DNA from 2 places in the Arthrobacter sp. TJ-270 genome. Region 1 is predicted to be linked to the other one. Evidence: predicted binding sites of a transcription regulator. Region 1 holds the regulator's gene; the other holds the start of a gene.
What was found. Region 1 encodes LexA, which represses DNA repair genes until DNA is damaged. Its sites were predicted from a motif close to TCGAACANNTGTTCGA; they were not measured.
Positions count from the first base shown of each region.

Region 2: a site for LexA is predicted at 6,120-6,135, ahead of ruvA (Holliday junction branch migration protein RuvA). Genes of this name have one in related genera too.

Region 1 covers NZ_JBZCNB010000002.1:492,740-500,289, forward strand. Annotated here, with positions in the region: gene dapF (diaminopimelate epimerase) at 1-605, shown strand, start outside; gene AC4D2M_RS06995 (class I SAM-dependent methyltransferase) at 602-1,210, opposite strand; gene hflX (GTPase HflX) at 1,382-2,947, shown strand; gene AC4D2M_RS07005 (ATP-dependent DNA helicase) at 2,940-4,961, shown strand; gene lexA (transcriptional repressor LexA) at 4,974-5,702, opposite strand; gene AC4D2M_RS07015 (LysM peptidoglycan-binding domain-containing protein) at 5,996-6,385, shown strand; gene AC4D2M_RS07020 (histidinol-phosphate transaminase) at 6,491-7,550, shown strand, end outside.
Region 2 covers NZ_JBZCNB010000004.1:4,112-11,661, forward strand. Annotated here, with positions in the region: gene AC4D2M_RS09100 (M3 family metallopeptidase) at 1-434, opposite strand, end outside; gene AC4D2M_RS09105 (CapA family protein) at 559-1,818, shown strand; gene AC4D2M_RS09110 (type 1 glutamine amidotransferase) at 1,837-2,577, opposite strand; gene AC4D2M_RS09115 (DUF1727 domain-containing protein) at 2,574-3,845, opposite strand; gene pdxT (pyridoxal 5'-phosphate synthase glutaminase subunit PdxT) at 3,968-4,693, shown strand; gene AC4D2M_RS09125 (YebC/PmpR family DNA-binding transcriptional regulator) at 4,677-5,435, shown strand; gene ruvC (crossover junction endodeoxyribonuclease RuvC) at 5,466-6,038, shown strand; gene ruvA (Holliday junction branch migration protein RuvA) at 6,175-6,804, shown strand; gene ruvB (Holliday junction branch migration DNA helicase RuvB) at 6,804-7,550, shown strand, end outside.

The DNA of each region.
Region 1 (7,550 bases):
TCAGCCACGGCCTGATCGAGCTGGCAGAGGGCGCTGCCGTCGCCATTGGCACTCGCGGCGGAATCAAGCTGGTCGAGCGGTCCGCCGACGGGTACTCGGTTGACATGGGTCCCTGGGAATTCATCTATCCGAATGCTGCCGCCGCGCGCGCAACCGATTCCCTGGTGGAGGCCGACGGACTGCAGGTCGCCAGGCCGGGCCTGTCGATCAGCATGGGCAACCCGCATACGGTCGTTGCCCTTGCTGAGATTGCCGAACTGCGTGCCACCCGTCTGTTCGATGCACCTTCCGTCGATCCGGTTCCGCCGAACGGAACAAACGTGGAGTTCGTCGTCCCGCACGACCCCCTCATGCACGACGGCGTGGGGCAGCTAAGCATGCGCGTCCACGAACGCGGAGTGGGAGAAACGCTCTCGTGCGGTACCGGCGCCTGTGCGGCCGCAGTCGCCACGCGCTATTGGGCAGGAGAAGACGCCCCTGACGTCTGGAGCGTCACAGTCCCCGGCGGGACTGTCGGCGTCCGTTTCTCGATCAGTCCAGGGGGAGCCGAGCACGTCCACCTCAGCGGACCGGCCGTGCTTGTAGCCAGCGGTACTTTCGCCTAGGTTCTGCGGGCCACCCGCAGGATGCGGAAGGACTTCGACGTAGCTGCCCGGTGGACGTCGTAATCGGCGGGAAGTTCGGCAGCAAGCCACCGCTGCAGTGAGTCCGCACCAAGATTTTTCTGCACCACCAGCCAAGCGATCCCGCCCGGTGCCAACCGCGGAAGCCACCGCAGGAGGAGCTCGTGGAGAGCGTCTTTCCCGATCCGGATCGGCGGGTTGGACCAGATGGTGTCGAAGGAGATGTCCGGACTGACGTCGTCGGGCAGGACGGCGGTGACGTTGGCCAGATCCAGCAGGCGTGCGTTCTCCTTGGTCAGTTCCAGCGAACGCTCATTTACATCGATTGCGACGACGTTCGCCTGCGGCGCCTGAAGCGCCATGGTCAGGGCGATCGGCCCCCATCCGCAGCCAAGGTCGAGCAGGTTTGAGCCTGTTGGGGGCGGGACCTCGGACAGCAGGATCGCAGTGCCCTTGTCCACGCCGTCCGGGTTGAAGATACCGCCTGACGTCACCAGCTCCCGCTCACTGCCCGCAAGGGTCACGCGGAGCGGCCGGCGGCGATCCGGTCCCGAAGGGGCGGCGCTGAAGTAGTGCTGCGAATCCATAGTATTCAAGCCTAGTGCGCTCCTCGCGGCCCGCGAACATAGAGTCGGCAACATACAACCCACGACGCCGCTTCGGTCGATCGGTTCTGCGCCGGTCTTCGCGCTGAGAGAACCTTGCCCACGCAGTTGGGGCAACGGACTACCATGGAAAGACAGTTACCAAGGGAGAGTATGACCACACATCACGGAGCGTCGGCAACGCCCGAGCCGGAAATGGGCCCGGATGAGATCCAGGCTGTTATTGACCGGATACTTGCCAAAGACCCCGCATCGTCGTCCAACGGCGTTCCCCGCCGTTTCAATAACGGCCCCAGCGGCCGAGCCCAGGCTCTTTCGGAACTCGACGAGGAGCATACCGAGTACGACGGCGAACAGCAGGACCTCGCGGAGCGTCGTGCTCTCCGGCGTGTGGCTGGCCTGTCAACGGAACTCGAGGATGTCACCGAAGTCGAGTACCGGCAGCTGCGCCTTGAACGCGTGGTGCTGGCGGGCATTTGGGGCGAAGGCACAGTCGAAGAGGCGGAGAACTCTCTCCGCGAACTCGCTGCACTCGCGGAAACGGCCGGATCGGAAGTGCTGGACGGGATCATCCAGCGCCGCCTGAAACCGGATCCTGGAACCTTCCTTGGAGCGGGCAAGGCCGAGGAACTGAAGAACATCGTGATGGCAACCGGTGCAGACACCGTGGTCGTCGACAGTGAGCTCGCTCCGTCGCAGCGCCGCGGACTCGAAGACATCGTCAAGGTCAAGGTCATCGACCGGACGGCGCTTATCCTTGACATCTTCGCCCAGCACGCCAAGTCGCGCGAGGGCAAGGCACAGGTCGAGCTCGCGCAGCTCGAGTACCTGCTCCCTCGCCTTCGCGGTTGGGGTGACTCGATGTCCCGCCAAGCCGGTGGCCAGGTCGGCGGTGCGGGTGCAGGCATGGGTTCCCGTGGGCCCGGTGAAACCAAGATCGAGCTCGACAGGCGGAAGATCCGCACCCGTATGGCCAAGCTCCGCCGTGAGATCGCCGGAATGAAGCCTGCCCGTGAGACCAAGCGGGCAAACCGGCGTCGTCACGAAGTTCCATCAGTTGCTATTGCCGGGTACACCAACGCCGGAAAATCGTCTCTGCTCAACCGGCTGACCGACGCAGGCGTCCTGGTTGAGAACGCGCTCTTTGCCACGCTGGATCCCACGATTCGGCGTGCGCAGACTCCTGACGGGCTTGAGTTCACACTCGCGGACACCGTCGGGTTTGTGCGTTCCCTTCCCACACAGCTGGTCGAGGCGTTCCGATCAACGCTTGAGGAAGTCGCGGACGCTGACCTGATCCTGCATGTCGTGGATGCCTCGCACCCTGATCCCGAGGGGCAGATCGCCGCGGTACGCGAAGTGCTCACAGAGGTCGACGCGCGCAAGGTGCCGGAAATTGTGGTCCTGAACAAGGCGGATGCGGCTGATCCCTTCGTGCTCGAACGGCTCCGCCAGAGGGAACCCCGCCACGCGATCGTTTCAGCCCGCACCGGCCAGGGGATCGCAGAGCTCCTCGAACTGATCAGTCAGGCCATCCCGCGGCCCAGCGTCAAACTAACCCTGCTCGTGCCCTACCAGCGGGGCGATGTCGTCAGCCGTCTGCACCAGCCGGATGCGGAGATCCTCCGCCTTGAGCACGTCGAAGACGGTACACAGGTCGACGTGATGGTCCGGGAAGGACTGGCCGCGGAACTGGAGCCATTCGTCAGGCATGGCTGAAGGGAACGTAAGTCCCCTTCAACTGCTTGACCATGTCGTGGAAGCGATGGGCGGTCAGCAGCGCAGCGGACAGCATGAGATGGTGCGCCAGGTGGAGGAAGCGATCGACACCGGCACCCATCTGCTGGTGCAGGCCGGCACCGGTACCGGGAAGTCGCTGGCATACCTGCTTCCCTTGATTGCGCATGCGGTGAAAAGCGACACGACCTCCATCGTTTCGACCGCCACCCTGGCACTGCAGGCGCAGATCGTTAACCGCGATCTGCCGAGACTCCTCGACACCCTGCACGGCTCACTCCCGCGGACCGTGAACGTTGCGTTACTCAAGGGGCGGAGTAACTACGTATGCCGGCACAAGACTGACGGCGGGTTCCCTGAGGAAGATGATTCAGGAGCGCTGTTTTCTCTTGACGGCGACACCGCGTCACCGCACCCCGCAGCTGGACCGTCCACCCCGCTTGGCCGGGAGATCGTCCGGTTGCGGGACTGGGCCGAGGATACGGAAACCGGTGATCGCGATGAACTCCTCCCCGGAGTCAGTGACCGTGCCTGGCGGCAGGTCTCCGTCTCCTCGATGGAATGCCTCGGCGCCCAGAAGTGTCCCGTTGCCGATGAATGCTTCAGCGAGCGGGCACGGGAGAAAGCCGGGCAGGCGGACATCGTGATCACCAATCATGCCCTGCTGGCAATCAACGCGTTCGAGGGGCTCGCGGTGCTCCCAGAGCACGACGTGGTGGTCATCGATGAGGCACACGAGCTGCACGACCGCGTAACCTCAGCGGTGTCCGGCCAACTCTCGGGAGCGCTGATCGGAGCGGCAGCCTCCGCGGCGCGGCGCCATCTGGGCACGAACGCTGACATACTGCATGCCGCGCAAAGCGCCTTCGAGAGCGCGTTCGACGCTCAACCCACCGGTTTGATGGCCGGGGGGCTCGACGAGCAGCAGGAACTCGCGCTCGTCCAACTACGTGAAGCCTGCAGGCTGGCTCTATCCGAGTCGAGCTCCGACGGGTCCGCGCAATCGGCGGACGGCGGTCGGCAGATGGCCCGTTCGCGTCTGCTGATGCTGCTCGAATTATCAGAGCGAATGGTTGCAGCCGGTGGCGCCGGAGAGGTGCTGTGGGCCAGCCGTCCGAGCACGTTCACCCCCGGCTCCGGATACTCCGCAGCAGACGATTCCTCACCCGCTACCATCAGCATCGCGCCACTTTCCGTTGCGGGGCGTCTCAGGCGGGGCCTGTTCGAGGATCACACCGTCGTGCTCACGTCAGCGACACTCGCGATCGGTTCCGAGTTCGGGCCGGTCGCGGGCTCCCTGGGACTCACCGGCGAGGGCGCCCCTTCATGGACCGGGGTCGACGTCGGAAGTCCTTTCGACTATCCCCGGCAGGGCGTTCTGTACGTCGCCAAGGACTTGCCCAAGCCAGGACGCGGAACCTCCGAGGAGCAGCTGGACGAGCTCGAAGCGCTGATCAAGGCGTCCCGCGGGGGGGCGCTCGGACTGTTCTCGTCGAGGCGCGCAGCAGAAGATGCTGCTGAGGCGCTTCGGGAGAGGGTCGACGTCGAAATCCTCTGCCAGGGCGAATCCTCAATGTCCGCGCTGGTGAAGCAGTTCGCGGAGGAACCCGACACCTGTCTCTTCGGCACGATGACGCTATGGCAGGGCGTCGATGTGCCGGGAACCTCCTGCCGTCTGGTCACCATCGACCGCATACCTTTTCCAAGGCCCGATGATCCGCTCATGACGGCGCGAACCCGTGCTGTGGCGAAGGCTGGCGGGAACGGCTTCATGCATGTCTCCGCCACCCATGCGGCGGTCCGCCTTGCCCAGGGAGCGGGCCGGCTCATCCGCGCCCAGGACGATAGGGGAATGGTGGCCGTACTGGACTCGCGCCTGGCAACCGCCGGCTACGGCGGCTTCCTCAGGGCCGCGCTCCCGCCTTTCTGGCCCACGACAGACAGGGCGACGGCGCTGGCGATTCTCTCCCGGCTTGCTGCTACCCAACCGGTCTAGCTCGCGAGCCGGTCAGAGGGCGCGCATCACCGAAACGACTCTGCCCATGATGGTGGCATGGTCGCCGAGGATCGGCTCGTAATTGGTGTTCTGCGGTAGGAGCCACGTGTGGCCATCCCGCTGCCGGAACGTCTTCACAGTGGCCTCATCATCCAGAAGCGCTGCCACCACGTCTCCGTTTTCCGCGTTGCTCTGACGGCGGACCACTACCCAGTCACCGTCACAGATCGCGGCGTCGATCATGGAGTCGCCGGACACCCGCAGCATGAAAAGCTCTCCGTGGCCGACGAGCTGACGGGGAAGCGGCATGACGTCTTCAACCAGCTGGTCCGCCAGGATAGGACCGCCGGCGGCAATGCGTCCGACCAGCGGAACCATGGCGGCGTCAACGGCCGAAACCGGCGCTGGTTCCTCTTCCTCAGCGGAGGAAGGCAGGATGCGCGGTACATCGTCTCCGAGGGTGAGGGGAAGCAGGATCTCCATGGCACGGGGGCGCTTGGGGTCGCGACGGATGTAGCCCATGCGCTCCAACTGGGAGAGCTGGTGCGTGACGCTTGAGAGGCTGGCAAGCCCGACGATGTCCCCGATTTCGCGCATGGACGGCGGGTAACCGTGCGCTGCGACGCTCCGCTGAATGGTCTCGAGAATCTTTTTCTGCCGGGGTGTCATTCCCTTTGGTGTGGCACGGCCCCGCGGACGCCCGCGTCCGCGCTTGGCGTCTGGATCAGACACCTCTGTCATGTCCTCCGCCGCACTGAGATCTGCCACGAGAATGCATCCCTTTCCTCTGGCTGGACCCGGACTGCCGGCTCGCCAACCTGTTTTGTCAGTGGTGGGTGATGAGCTGGTTTTCGAAGCGGCCGGACCGTCACCCTTGCCAGCAACGCTATGGGACGGGGCGCGCCTTTTCAAACATTTGTTCGAGCGAGTCTCGACAATATTAGTGCACAGATGCTAAGAATAAACAGATAGGAATAGAACACAGCTTCGAAAAAAGCTGTTGGGACATCCAAACAACGAGAAAGGTGGACGCCATGTCGACGCTCCATATCGCAGGATCAGTTCCAGCATTCCGGCTGGAAATGCGTTCGAACCGCGGAAACGGCGCACCATCCGGCCTGCATCTCACGCGCCGCGGGTGGATCGTTCTGATCGCTCTACCCCTCGCACTTCTCGCCGCAGCGCTGCTCATCATCAGTTCGTTCTTCACCTCGCAGGCACAGGCCGCGGGAGGCGCGGGCGAAGTCACCAACACCGTGCGCGTCAATGTGACATCGGGTGAGACCCTATGGGCACTCGCCGCAGAGTATGCACCTGACCGGGATCCGCGTGCTGTAGTCGAGGAGATCGTCGAACTGAACGCTCTGGCCTCCTCCACCGTGCAGGCTGGCCAGTCCCTCCACATCCCTGTCGGAAGCCGGTGAAGATCTTGACTATGACGAGTGAAAGGCTTGTGCGGAACTGCGTAATAGTGCTCCACTCCCGCGACGGATTCTTCAATGCGGATCCGACGGCCTTAAACTCTGGTAGTGACCGACCAGCTTGAACGCCTCAGCCGTCTGCCGATTCGAGAGAACCTACGCGGACTCCAGCCGTACGGCGCTCCGCAGATAGACGTACCCATCCTGTTGAACGTCAACGAGAATACCCATGGGGTCCCGGAGGACGTTCGGAGCGCGATCGTTGAGGCGGTGCAGGAAGCCGTAGCAGGGCTCAACCGCTACCCCGACCGCGAGTTCACGCTTCTCCGAGAGCACCTCGCCAGCTATCTGGGGCACGGCCTCACCGCAGACAATATCTGGGCAGCGAACGGATCGAACGAGGTTCTCCAGCACATCCTGCTTGCTTTCGGCGGCCCCGGTCGAACTGCTCTTGGTTTCCCTCCCACCTACTCCATGTACCCCTTGCTGGCCGGGTCTACGGGGACTGAGTACCTGGCAGGCACGAGGCAGGACAACTTTGACCAGGATGTTCGCTCGACCGCTGAGCAGGTGGCTTCAACAGGAGCGAACATTGTGTTCCTGTGCAGCCCCAACAATCCGACCGGCACCGCCCTCTCCCTGGACGTTGTCTCCGAGGTCTACGATGCAGGCGAAGCAGCCCAGGCGATCATTATTGTGGATGAGGCGTACGCGGAGTTCGCCCACACAGGCACACCCAGTGCACTCGATCTGCTGCCCGGGAGGGAACGGCTTGTCGTCTCGCGCACCATGAGCAAAGCGTTCGCTCTCGCTGGAGCGCGCCTCGGATACCTGGCCGCGGCGCCGGAAATCGCGGATGCCCTCCGGCTCGTACGCCTCCCGTACCACCTCTCGGCGATCACCCAAGCGACGGCGGTGGCGGCGCTGACGCACTCCGGGAAGCTGCTCGCCAACGTCGATGAGATCAAGCGGCAGAGGGACCGCATTGTGTCCGGCCTTACCGCCATGGGTCTACCTGTTGCCCCGTCGGACTCCAATTTCGTGCTGTTTGGAGGCATCGAGGATCCGCGCGCAGTGTGGCAGGGCCTCCTTGATGCCGGAGTCCTCATTCGTGACGTCGGCATACCGCACCACTTGCGGGTTACTGCCGGTACACAGGAGGAGACCA
Region 2 (7,550 bases), on a different contig from region 1:
TCGAGCTGTGCGCCGGCACGGATGAAGCGCTGCCGGTACTCGTCGGCCAGACGAGCGGATTCAGGGTCGAGACCGGAGACTTCGACAACGTTCACCCGCTCAAAGAGCGCAGCGTTGAGATAGATGTTGTCCTCGTGGGCGGCCAGACGGGGCGCGATCTCTTTCTCCACCGCCTGAATTCCCTCGGTGGAGTGCGAGGACGAGTTGTTGTGGAACACCAGGGCGACCCGGCGAAGGGCCTGACCCGCGCGTTCCATCGCCACAATCGTGTTGTCAAAGGATGCGGGTTCGGGATTGGCAACAATCGCATCGATCTCGGCCAAGTGCTCATCGATACCGGTTTCGAAGGCCGGCAGGAAGTCCTCCTCGCGGATCCGCGCGAAAGGCGGCAGCTGGTACGGCAGCGTGCTCGGGTTCAGAAAAGGGTTGCTCATGGGAACCAACCTTGGCATAACGCGCAGCGCCGCTCCAGCAGGTATGCGCGTTTCCACCGTGTTTTCTCCGTGGTTTCACCCCGGGTCGCACCTATCATTGGGAGTCACATCTAGGGAGGTCTTCGTGTCTCAAAAGACTCTATTCCGGGGCAAATGGGCAGCGCTGGTGCTGGCTTCCACGCTCGCCAGTTCCGGCTGTATGGGCGCAGGCGAGGGGCCTACTACCCAGGGCGCGGAACCAACGACGACGGCGCCCTCCGCCTCTTCCGAGCCTGCAACTGCGCAGGCGACCTCCGAAGCTCCCGAGCCCACACCGGAGCCGACGCCCGGGAAGGGGCCTGACTGCCCCACCGACCGTTGTTTCTCCTTCATGGCTTCCGGCGATCTGCTGGTGCACCCGCAGCTGTGGGAGCAGGCCGCGGTCGATGCGCAGCAGACCGGCAAGGGCTCCCTCGACTTCGAGCCGCTCCTCGCCGGACAACGCCCGTATATCGAGGCCAGCGACCTGGCGGTGTGCCACATGGAGACGCCGGTGGCCACACCGGAAGGACCGTTCAGCGGCTACCCGCAATTCAACGTTCCCCCGCAGATCCTCGACGCAGCGAAAGCTGTCGGCTACCAGGCATGCACGACTGCCAGCAACCACACAATCGACGCCGGCACGGAGGGGTTGGTACGCACCCTGGACACGCTCGACCGGCTCGGGCTGGAACACACGGGCTCCTACCGCACCGAAGAAGACGCCCAGGAGCTGATGATCCTTGAGACGCCGGCGGCGCGGGTTGCGGTGATTGAATCCACCTACGGGCTCAACGGACTGACTCCGGAGTTCCCGTGGCAGGTGGACATGCTCGACGGACCCACCATGATCGCGAAGGCGGAGAGGGCTCGCGAGGAGGGGGCCGACGTCGTTATCGCCGCCATCCACGCCGGCGACGAATATGCTTCGCTGCCCAACCAGCAGCAGGTCGACCTCGCCCACGCGCTGGCGGACAGCGGCGCGGTGGACTTCATCTACGGCCACCACACGCACTCCGTGCTGCCGATCGAGTACTACAACGACACCTGGATTGTCTACGGACTCGGTAACGGCGTCACTGAGCTGTCGCCGGTGTATGACGTCAACAACGAGGGGCTCACCATCCGGGCGCAGTTCGCGGCCGACGAGTCGGGGGAGTGGACGGTCAGCGACCTGGCCTGGCTTCCCTCGGTCATTGTGCGTGACCCGTACCGCTGGTGCTCGCTCGCCCCGGATCAGGAGCCCGGTGCCTGCTCAAGCCCCGAACATGAAGCGGCGGTCAAGGCGCGCACCCTGGCGACGGTGGACACCTTCGGAGCGTCCGACGACGGCGCACACCAGTGGCTGGTGTCCGAGGAAGACTGACCGGCCTGCGGGCGAAGCTCAGCGCGGACGTGCGGCAGCGTGCCGGCGTGCGAGCTCGGCAATGCTGTCATCCACCTCACCGGGTTCGAACGAGCCGTACTTGCGGGTGGCAGCCTCACCAATCAGGAAGTCGGCAATTGCGGGATTCTTCGGCAGCAGGGAGCCGTGCAGGTAGCTGGCGACGATGTTGAGGTGTCTTGCCCCTTCATGGTTGTCCGTCGAGTTATTCCCCTCGCCCTTGGTCACCGTGGCGAGCGGCCGGACACCCGGACCGAGGAAAGTCTGCCCGCTGTGGTTCTCGTAGCCATGGATGTCGCCGAACTCCTCGCTGCGGGCCACCACGTTCCCGATCAGCCGTTCGCTGCCGCCGTGCGTCTCGATGTCCAGGAGGCCGATCCCGGGAATCACCGTGCCGTCATGGGTCTTGAAGAACTTCCCGAAGAGCTGATAGAGGCCGCAGATCGCGAGCATCGGCGTACCGTCTTCAGCCAGCGCCCGAAGGCGCGCTGCGTTCGACTGAAGGTCTTGCTGGATCACTACCTGCCCGCTGTCCTGCCCGCCGCCGCCGATCAGGATGTCCGCGTCGTCCAGGAATGTGTCACCGGCGTTGTGTTCGAGAATGACAGCGTCGTACCCGTGCCACGCAAGGCGTTGCTTGAGCACCAGTACGTTGCCCCAGTCGCCGTAGATGTTCATATCTCGCGGGTACAGCTGCAGGATCCGCAGGGTGCCTTTGCTGGCCGGAGTAGCGGAACTCATGAGACCACCTTCACGTCAGTAATTTTGGACAGGTCCCTGCGGATGGCGAGCATCGCGGTGTAGGTGCAGAAGATCCGCTTCGGCCGGCCTTTCGCGCTGCGGATGAAGGTGCGCAGCGCTGATCCGGTGTCAGGGTCGATGTCCCGGGCGGCGACGTCGTCGTACTGGAGGCGCAGCGCCATGTCATAGGCACGGACGCCGCTGACCATCTCAACTCCGCCGGCCGCCAGACTGTCGAAATCGACGTCCCAGAGCCAGGACATGTCCCGGCCGTCCGCGTAGTTGTCGTTGATGGCGATCATCGTCGCGTAGCCGACCGCGTCGAAGGATTTCAGGCCCAGCCGGAAGCCGCTCGGATTCTTCACGAGGACCAGCTCCAGGGGCTGCCCGTCCACCACCAGGGACTCACCACGGCCGAAAGCCGGCTCGACCGCTGCGAGCGAGCGCAGCATCGCGTCCCGCCTGGATTCACCGCCCAGGATGATCCGGGCCATTGCCAGCGCCGCAGCGGCGTTGAAGATGTTGTAGACCCCGCGGAGGGTGAGGTCCACGGTGCTTGCCTCACCGTCCATCAGGAACGTCGCAGTGTTTGAATTCACCGACTCAAGCACGACGTCGGCCGGCAGGCTCGAGGCGGGAGCTGTGCCCGTGGCACCGCGGAGGTCGTCGTCGCTGGGGAACGTGTCCCTGAGCGACTCGTCCAGTCCGAAGTAGGCCACAGAAGCGTCCCGCACCGATGACGCGATCGAGGCAACCCGTGGATCCTCCCGGTTCAGCACTACGGTTCCCGTGGTCTTCACCGCGATCTGCTCCAGCAGCCTCGTGGTCTTGTCGATTTCGCCAAAGCGGTCAAGCTGGTCCCGGAGGACGTTGAGCAACAAGCAATGGGTCGGGGGAACCAGGTTTACGAAGTGGACGGCATGTGCCTCGTCCAGTTCCAGAACGGCGACGTCGGCGCTGAGCCGTCCGCGCCAATCGACCTCGCCAAGGAGCGCGGCTGCCACCCCGCGGGTGAAATTGCTGCCGGTACGGTTGGTGAAGACCTCCAAGCCCTGGCCCTCAAGGAGTTCCACCACCATTTTGGTGGTAGTGGTCTTCCCGTTGGTCCCGCTGACGACAATCACACCCTTGGGCAGGTTCCGTAGGGCCCGCGCCATGAATCCGGGGTCGATGCGTTCAACCACCAGACCCGGGAATGCCGAACCACCGCCGCGCAGACGCGAAAGTGCCCGAACTGTTTTGCCCAGGGGCACGCTCAAGCTAGACAGACCAGACATGGTCTCTAACTTATCGTGCTTTGAACGGCGCACAGGCATGACGTCTGTGGCCGAGGCATTGGCAATGAAGGCCGATTCGCAGGGACCGCCCCGCGCCAAACTAGAATGGAGTGGTGACTTCCACCATTCCTTCCGAAGGCTCCGCCCTGCGCGTCGGCGTTCTCGCCGTGCAGGGTGATGTACGCGAGCATATCCGGGTGATCGAATCCCTGGGCGGAGAAGCCTTTCCGGTCCGTCGTGCCAGCGAACTGGAGCAGGCCGAGGGCCTCATCATCCCCGGCGGTGAATCCACCACCATGGACAAGCTCACCCGCGCCTTCGACCTCGCCGAACCTCTGCGCCGGCGCATCCGGGACGGATTCCCGGTTTACGGGTCCTGTGCGGGGATGATCATGTTGGCGGACACGATCGCCGATCCCTCGCTGGATCTGAAGGGCAACCCGCAGCAGACGCTCGGCGGGCTGGATATTGTAGTCCGCCGCAATGCTTTCGGCCGGCAGCGCGAGTCCTTCGAGACGGACCTGCCGTTCGATGAGCTGCCAGGCGACGGCGCTGACGTCCACGCCGTGTTCATCCGTGCACCGTGGGTGGAGAAGGTCGGGGAATCGGTCAAGATCCTTGCACAGGTCGACGCACCGGATACGCCGCCCGCAGAACACGGAGCCGGCCGCGACGCCGACAAGGATGAAGCGCGGCCGGTCGCTAGAATTGTCGCAGTCCGCTCGGGAAACCTGCTCGCCACCAGCTTCCATCCGGAGGTCACCGGTGAGCACCGCATCCACGAGCTTTTCCTATCGATGATCGCCAAAAGAAGGGCAGAGCATGTCGGGGCACTCTAAATGGGCTACCACCAAACACAAGAAGGCCGTGATTGACGCCAAGCGCGCAAAGTCCTTCGCCAAGCTGATCAAGAACATTGAGGTTGCTGCCCGCGCCGGCGGTGCGGATATGTCCGGTAACCCCGCGCTGGAACTTGCCGTACAGAAGGCCAAGAAGACCTCTGTGCCCAACGACAACATCGACCGTGCGATCAAGCGCGGCGCAGGCCTGACCGGCGAGGTCGTCGACTACTCCGAGATCATCTATGAAGCGCGCGGACCGCAGGGATCCGCTCTGCTCATCGAGTGCCTGACGGACAACAAGAACCGTGCAGCGTCAGAGGTCCGCGTCGCCATCACCCGCAACGGGGGTACGGTTGCAGATCCCGGCTCCGTTGCGTACCTGTTCGCACGCAAGGGCGTTGTCTCGCTGCCGAAGAATGACCTCTCGGAAGACGATGTCCTGATGGCCGTCCTCGACGCCGGTGCCGAGGAAGTCAAGGAATCCGGCGACTCGTTCGATGTTCATTCCGAACCGACTGACCTGCGCGCGGTCGTCGCGGGGCTCGAAGGGGCCGGCATCGAGTACGAGACCGATGAGATTGAATTTGTCCCGTCAATGCAGGTGGAACTTGACGCAGACGCGGCACGCAAGTTCCTCAAGCTGGTGGACGCGCTCGAAGAGCTTGACGACGTCCAGAACGTGTATTCGAACGCAGACCTGAGCGAGGACGTCATGGCCGAGCTGGAGAGCGACGATTAGTTCTGTCGCCGCGCGCCCGGGTCAACACCGGTGACGCTGCGCGTCATGGGGGTTGACCCCGGGCTCACCCGCTGCGGGCTCGCTGTGGTCGATGTCGAGCCGAACCGTCGCGCCACGCTTGTGGCGGTCGGGGTGGTCGGCACTCCCTCGGACCACACTCTCGACCGCCGGCTGTTGATGATTGCGGAGTCGGTGGACATCTGGCTCGACACGCACGCACCGGACGTTCTCGCCGTCGAACGCGTCTTCAGCCAGCTCAACGTGAGCACCGTGATGGGAACCGCCCAGGCTTCCGGGGTGGTGATTGCGGCTGCTGCGCGCCGGGGGATTCCGGTTGCCCTCCATACGCCGACTGAGGTGAAGGCCGCCGTGACCGGCAACGGTCAGTCCGATAAGGCGGCGGTCACCAAGATGGTTACGAAGATTCTGCGGCTCGCCTCCGCGCCCACGCCGGCGGATGCTGCCGACGCTCTTGCGCTTGCCATCACGCACGCCTGGCGCACGGGGTCATCCGCTTCCGTAAGGACGCAGGGCGGTTCCGGACAGACCGCAGCCCAACGGCTGTGGGCAGAGGCTGAAGCCAAAGCGCGACGACGGCGCTGAGCTGCCGCCTGCGGATCAGGCACCGATGGCTGGTCCCGGTGTGGCGGAAACGAAATAGTCGGTCCCTGCCCGTACGCTGATTCGTAGATATGTTCGGTGATATTCCTTTCCATCCTCAGCTCCTGGAGCCGCACACATGATCAGCTCTCTGACCGGGACAGTAAGCCATGTAGGCCTGCACTCGGCCGTTCTCGACGTCAACGGGTTCGGAATGCAGGTACAGGCAACTCCCCAGACCCTCTCCACCCTCCGTCTGGGCAGCCAGGCTAGGGTCTTCACCTCGATGATCGTCCGCGAGGACTCCATGACCCTCTTTGGATTCACTGATCCGGAGGAGCGGGAGGTCTTCGAAACCCTGCTCGGAGTCAGTGGAGTGGGCCCCAGGCTGGCGCTTGCGGTCCTCGCGGTTCACCCCCCGGCCGCCATCCGGACGGCCGCGTCCTCGGGGGATGACAAGGCGTTCAGCAAGGTACCCGGAATCGGACCCAAGGGCGCCCGGCGCATCGTGCTTGAACTCGCCGACAAGCTCGTTCCGCTCGAGACGGACTCCCCGACCACAGCAGCGGGCGCCTGGCAGTCCCAGGTCCTCGCCGCCATGATGGGCCTGGGCTGGTCGGAGAAGGACGCCGGCTCAGCCATCGACTCGGCGGTGAAGGAATCGCCGGAGATTGCAGCAACCGGTGATGTCGGTTCCATCCTCAAACTCACCCTGCGTAGGCTTGGCCAGGACGGGGCGCGCAGCTCGGCACGGGCCTCGGTGAACTGATGGCGGAAGATCAGGAACAGCCCCTTGTTTCTCCCTCGGTTGACCCCGAGGACCGCGCGGTCGAGGCAGCCCTCCGCCCCAAGAACCTGGACGACTTCGTCGGTCAGACCAGAGTGCGCCGCCAGCTGTCACTGGTTCTTGAAGCATCGCGTATGCGCGGCCGGAGCGCTGATCATGTGTTGCTCTCCGGGCCTCCGGGGCTTGGCAAGACCACCCTCGCAATGATCATCGCGGCCGAAATGAACGCACCGCTGCGCATCAGTTCCGGCCCCGCCATTCAGCACGCCGGCGACCTCGCGGCTATTCTTTCCTCGCTCACCGAAGGTGAAGTGCTGTTCCTCGACGAGATCCACCGTATGTCCCGCCCAGCCGAGGAAATGCTCTACATGGCCATGGAAGACTTCCGGGTGGACATTATCGTCGGCAAGGGACCGGGTGCCACGGCGATTCCGCTGGACCTTCCACCGTTCACCCTTGTCGGGGCGACTACGCGGGCCGGATTGTTGCCTGGACCCCTGCGTGACCGCTTCGGCTTTACAGGGCATCTGGAGTTTTACTCCACGGCCGAACTTGAACTCGTACTCCGGCGCTCGGCAATGATGATGGACATGAGGGTCAACTCCGCGGCCTTTGCCGAGGTGGCCGGGCGGTCGCGGGGCACACCCAGAATCGCGAACAGGCTGTTGCGCCGGGTGCGCGACTGGGCTCTGGTGAACAACGTGGATGTCATCGATGCCAGGTGCGCC